Regions from separate parts of the Lactobacillus sp. wkB8 genome, predicted to be linked through region 2. Evidence: a T-box and tRNA genes for the amino acid it is inferred to sense, from the RefSeq annotation. Region 2 holds a T-box; the other holds one or more tRNA genes.

Region 1 (3,194 bases), 760 kb from region 2:
TGGTCGATACAAGCAAATGGAATAATTTTAATTATTCAAGTTTAATAATTATTATCGTTGTTTTTGTTTTGCAGTTAATTCTGGGAACTCTGGGCGGCTATATTTTGCGTTATTTTGGCGAAAGCGTAGTTAAGAGTTTGCGTGAGCGCCTTTGGGAGCATTTGCTTAAACTGCCAGTGACTTATTTTGATGAAAATAAAGTCGGTGAAAGCAGTTCTCGCCTAGTCAATGATACGGGAATTATTAAAGACTTACTGGCCTCACAATTTCCCAATTTTATTACCGGTGCTATTCAGCTTTTATTTTCACTAATTATCTTGGTAGTCATGGATTGGCAAATGGCAACACTCATGTTTACGGTCGTGCCCGTTGTGGTAATCATTTTACTACCAGTGGGACGCATAATGGTGCGTTTAGGACGCAGGCTGCAATCAGCAACCGCCGAATTTAATGGCGCTGTCAGTGAAAAACTATCCGAAGTCCGTTTGATAAAATCCAGTAATGGTGAAGAATGCGAACAAGAAGCGGGCAATAAAATGATACAAAGAATCTTTGGCATCGGGGTGCTTGACGCGCGGGTCGAAGCTGTTTTGCAGCCAATTATCATGACCTTGATGATGGCTGCCTTCGCTGGTATTTTAGCTTTTGGCATTATCAGAGTGGGTCAAGGCTCATTAACAAGTGGTTCATTAGTGGCTTTTCTACTTTATTTATTTAATGTAATTGCACCGGTTGCCAATTTTGCGACTTTCTTTTCTCAAATTCAAAAGGCTTTGGGATCAACCGAACGTATTCAGGCAATTTTAAAGATTAAGCCTGAACAAAATTTGTCGCACCAAACTTGCGATTTAACTAATAAAACTCTCACCGCTCAAAAAGTTAGTTTTAGTTACAAAAAAGGTGAACCGGTTTTACAGTCAATTTCATTTACTGCTAAACCTAACTCGGTAATCGCTTTTGTAGGACCAAGTGGCGGCGGTAAATCTACTATTTTTTCTTTATTAGAGCGTTTCTACCAACCAGATGGCGGTCAATTTACTATTGCAGGTCAAAATATTCAGGATATTGATTTGGTTAACTGGCGTAACCAAATAGGGTATGTTTCACAAAACAGTGCAATATTTTCTGGAACAATCCGTGATAATTTGGTTTATGGGTTAAATCAAAAATTAACTGACGATGAGCTGTGGCATGGACTTGCTTTGGCTTATGCTGATCATTTTGTGCGGGCATTTCCTGACCAAATGGAAACTGAAATTGGCGAGCGAGGAATTAAACTATCAGGTGGACAAAAGCAGCGCTTAGCTATTGCCCGTGCCTTTTTAAGAAATCCTAAAATATTGATGCTGGATGAAGCTACTGCCAGCCTTGATTCAGAATCAGAGGGCAAAGTACAGCAGGCGCTTGACAAATTGATGGTCAACCGTACCACGTTGGTCATTGCTCACAGGCTCGCTACAATTGTTAATGCCGACCAAATTTATTTTGTTGAGCATGGCAGAATAACAGGTCACGGTACTCACCATGAATTGATGCAAAATCACAGCTTGTATGCCCGGTATGTCAATGAGCAAATGGTAAATTAAACCATTTTTAGCTAAAATGAGTAAGAAAAGTCTTGTGTTAAAGTTAATTTTGGGTTATAGTATTGAATGTGTTGCGGGCATGGCGGAATGGCAGACGCGCAAGACTAAGGATCTTGTGATCGTTTTTAGATCGTGGAAGTTCGAGTCTTCTTGCCCGCATAAAACTTATTGGAGCTGAAGCTCCTTTTTTTGTGCCCTAATTTAAAGAACCAAAGAAAATATAATTTTTACTATTTTTATTTTAAAAATTAATTACATTGCATAATTTACAGCCAATAGAGGTTATACTTAATTAAGAGAATTTTTTAAAGCAAGGGAAAATCTATGGCGAGAAAACGAAAAAGCAGAAAATTATCTAACACGGCGATCATTATCCGCACGTTTATTATTTTATTTGCACTTATTGTTGCGTTTGCAGCTTTTCGCTATTATCGTCGTCAGGCAATTCAGTCAGAGCAAATTAGACAAGAGCAGCTTGCTCGCGAAGAAGCCAGACAAAAAATAATCAGGCAACATAAAGCTTTTATTAGGGAGATTGGACCAATAGCCAAGGAAGTTGATAAGTCCTTTGATTTATTACCCAGCATTACAATAGCTCAAGCTTGTCTTGAAAGCGATTATGGCAAGAGTGACCTTTCGCAAAAATATAATAATTTATTTGGTGTCAAGGGCAATAATCCCAATACTTCGGCTGTCTTAAAAACTAAGGAATTTGAAAAGGGTAAGTGGATTATCGTTAAAGCCCGCTTTCAAATTTATGACTCTTATGAGGCTTCTATCAGGGCCCATGCGCGGCTGTTTCAAAAAGGAACCAGCTGGGATGCTAACCAATACAGCCATGTTTTAGCTGCCAAAAATTATCGGGCACAGGCACGCGCTTTGGTTAAAGATGGCTATGCCACTGACCCTAATTATGCTGATAAATTAATCAAATTAATTGAAGAATACAACCTTGACCGTTTTGACAAATAGAGTGCAATCAACTCCAAAGATGGTCATGATTTTTGGTACAATAGAATAGTTATAAATTTTCGGGGTGAAAGGATTCAGAATGAACACAGAATCAATTTTGACAGGATTAAATCCACAACAAAAAAAGGCAGTTAAGATTACGGAAGGACCATTATTAGTTGTTGCAGGCGCCGGTTCTGGCAAAACATCTGTGTTAACTCGCCGAATTGCTTATTTGGTTGCTGAAAAAGAGGTTGCACCCTGGAATATTTTAGCCATTACTTTCACTAATAAAGCGGCTAGTGAAATGAGACAAAGAGAACAAAAATTACTGGGTGCCCGTGCCGATAGCATTTGGATGTCTACTTTTCATGCTCTTTGTGTACGTATTTTAAGGCGGGATGCTGAAAAGATCGGCTATACTGGTAATTTTTCAATTGCTGATTCTGCAGAGCAGCTTACGTTGATTAAGCACATTGAAAAAGAGCAAAATATTAACCCGAAGATGTATGAACCTAGAAGAGTCTTAGCGGCAATTTCTAACGGGAAGAATGATTTGCTCACGCCAGATGCCTATGCAGCTAGTGCGGCTTCACCTTTTGAAAAGATAACTGCAAGGGTATATCAGGAATACCAGAGACGCTTAAAGCACGATCA
Region 2 (3,194 bases):
GAGTCAGTGATGAGGAAATTTATGCGGACTACCTTGAAACTATTCCGGCACGTAAACAAGAAAATCAAGAAATTTTAGACTACTTGCAAGATCATTTAACTAGTGCGCAGCTAGATGAGGTTGCGGTTGCACTAACCGTAAAAAAAGCTTATTTAGAAAGATATTTTGCTACTATCAAGCGCAACTTTGGCAATTTTGACAATTATCTTATGCAGGGACTGAATTTACCAGCTGATTTTAAAGATAAGATGCGCCAAATTTATTTAGTATAGGTCACAATTTTAAAAAGGTGCTCGGTGTAGTATTTAACTTTAAATAATTAATACATGAATGTAAAAATACTGGTAAAACTATAATTACTAAATCAAATACTTCTTCTTATTACAACTAAAAATTTATAAAATCTACATCATTAAAATGAATATTTAGGTAAAACTTTTACCAAGTTGATTTATGCTAATAAATTCAACTTAATAGCTGACTTTGCAGCTAAAATGCGCTAAATTTAGTTAGTATGATAATAAAACTACCAAGAATTTGAACAAAGGAGAAAAAATGCAACGCGACGAATATATCAAAAGTCTCAATCTTGAACCCCATCAAGAAGGTGGCTGGTTCAGACAAGTTTATGCCAGTGATAAGCAATTTTATGACGAAGATAGCAAGGGAGAACGCTTCTACTATACTTCAATTTATTTTTTACTTGATGATAAGAATTGCTCTCATTTTCACCGTTTAAATCATGATGAGATGTGGTATTATCACGATGGTCAGGCAATTACTATTCACTGCATTTCGCCTGAGGGCAAATATTATGCGGTTAAATTAGGAAAAAATGTTGCGCAAGGTGAATGTCTGCAATTTAAGGTGCCAAAATATACTATCTTTGCTTCGGAAGTGACCGAGCCTGACAGCTTTTGTCTAGTAAGCTGTGTTGTTTCTCCCGGCTTTGATTATCACGATTTTGAGCTGCTTAAAAAAGCAGATTTGTTAAAGAAGTATCCAGAATATAAAGACGTTATTGACCGTCTAGCTCAAGATTAATTTTGACTACAAAAAAAGTTCAAACTACTAAAAGTTTGAACTTTTTGTTTTAAACTAAACTGTTTTCTTGTGCGCGCATTTCTAAATAATAGTGATATAAGAAGGAGTAGCCGATTAGTAAGAATGCAATCCCTTCTAAAAAGCCGCCAACTACATCTGAAGGATAGTGTACGTGGCTGAAAATCCTTGTATATCCTATTAATATGGGAAAGCAAGCCCAAACAATGCATAACACAGTTTTAGCCGTTTTATTTTTTATTAATAAAATTGTTAAAACAATTAAAATTCCAAATAAAGTAGCACTGCCAACAGAATGTCCAGAAGGAAAACTATAACCGTGTGCTGCAACTAGATGATGTGTGAAAGGTCTGTGACGAGCAATTGCATGTTTGATAATCCAATTATAACCGTTGGCAGCAATCATCGTTCCGGCTGTAAAAAACGCATAGGCAAACTTTTTAAAAACTGCTAAGACGATTACCAGCAAAATGGTTTCGACCATAATCACATTCGTATTGCCCAGATTAGTAAAAACAGTAGCAAATTTGATAAGTATTGGATTATTGTTGCAGATAATATTGATTACAGTCCGGTCAAATTCATGAATAAACTGGTTTTCTGAAGCAACTAGAATTGCCCATGCAGCATATAAAATTAAGAATATGGTGGCGGGTATTATGGTATCTCTTTTTGTTTGAATTGTTTTGTTCAAAAACTTTCTCCCCTTGTTTTTTTTAGCATTTGTGGTAAATTATAATCATTATTGGTCAAAAAGGAAAGATCAGGAATTAGTAGTAATTTTGTTTTTCTATAGAGAAGAGTCGGTTGGTGCAAGACTTGAAAAACAAGTTATGAACTGAGCCTGAAGACAAGTCTATCGTTTGCTATCCGCGTTAAGGGGCGTGAGTGTCACACTTTTTAGTGTGGAACTTAGGTGGTACCGCGATTATTCGTCCTATGAATTGTTTCATAGGGCTTTTTTTATGAGGTAAAAATATGTACAATCACAAAGTCGTTGAAAAAAAGTGGCAGGATTATTGGGAAAAAAATCAAACATTTAAAACTGGCACTGATTCTAAAAAGAAAAATTATTATGTTCTAGACATGTTTCCTTTTCCATCTGGCAAAGGGTTGCATGTTGGACACCCTGAAGGGTACACAGCAACTGACATTGTTGCACGGATGAAACGCAGTCAGGGCTATAATGTTCTTCACCCAATGGGGTGGGATGCGTTTGGTCTGCCAACTGAGCAGTATGCGCTGCAGACTGGTCAGGATCCAGCTGTTGTTACTAAGGAAAATATTGCTAATTTCAAAAGACAACTTAATAAATTGGGTTTTTCTTACGATTGGAATAGAGAACTGGCAACCTGCGATCCCAAATACTACAAGTGGACGCAATGGACATTTGAACAAATGTACAAAAACGGCCTGGCTTATGAAGCAGAAGCGCCAGTTAATTGGTCACCTGATTTAGGCACCGTTGTCGCTAATGAAGATATAGTAGACGGTAAGACTGAACGTGGCGGTTACCCGATATATCGTCGTAATATGAAACAGTGGATGCTTAGAATTACCAAATATGCTGATCGGCTGCTAGCAGGTTTAGACAATCTTGATTGGCCAGAAAACATTAAGGAGATGCAAAGAAACTGGATTGGCCGCTCGGTAGGTGCCCAAATCACTTTTAAAGTTAAAGATTCTACAGAGACCTTTGATGTTTTCAGTACGCGTCCAGACACTCTCTTTGGTGCAACTTATGCAGTTTTAGCACCTGAAAATAAGTTAGTCCAAAAAATTATGACTGCTGGTCATAAAGATGAAGTTAACGCTTATATTAAACAAATTGAATCTAAGTCCGACCTTGAAAGAACAGATTTAAATAAAACCAAAACCGGTGTGTTCACTGGGGCTTATGCAATTAATCCAGTAAATAACGAAGAAATTCCAATTTGGATTGCTGACTATGTTCTTGCCAGCTATGGTACGGGTGCGGTAATGGCTGTACCGGCCCATGATACGCGTGATTATGAGTTCGCTCGGAAATTCAATTTGCCTATTAAGGCTGTAATTAAGGGTGGAGACATTGCTCAAGAAGCATATACCGGAGAAGGTCCTCACATTAATTCCGATTTCTTAAATGGTCTTAA

Evidence for each region. The T-box of region 2 lies ahead of leuS (leucine--tRNA ligase). A T-box ahead of a tRNA ligase gene usually reads a tRNA of that ligase, here a tRNA-Leu.
Region 1: it encodes a tRNA-Leu, which carries the amino acid that the T-box ahead of leuS (leucine--tRNA ligase) is inferred to sense. The anticodon was not compared.

Annotation. Positions count from the first base shown of each region.
Region 1 is NZ_CP009531.1:536,337-539,530, forward strand. Features, by position in the region: gene LACWKB8_RS02690 (ABC transporter ATP-binding protein) at 1-1,586, shown strand, start outside; tRNA gene LACWKB8_RS02695 (tRNA-Leu) at 1,660-1,745, shown strand; gene LACWKB8_RS02700 (glycoside hydrolase family 73 protein) at 1,911-2,558, shown strand; gene pcrA (DNA helicase PcrA) at 2,638-3,194, shown strand, end outside.
Region 2 is NZ_CP009531.1:1,294,672-1,297,865, reverse strand. Features, by position in the region: gene LACWKB8_RS06055 (tyrosine-protein phosphatase) at 1-272, shown strand, start outside; gene LACWKB8_RS06050 (cupin domain-containing protein) at 556-1,044, shown strand; gene LACWKB8_RS06045 (phosphatase PAP2 family protein) at 1,094-1,756, opposite strand; T-box leader at 1,813-2,005, shown strand; gene leuS (leucine--tRNA ligase) at 2,041-3,194, shown strand, end outside.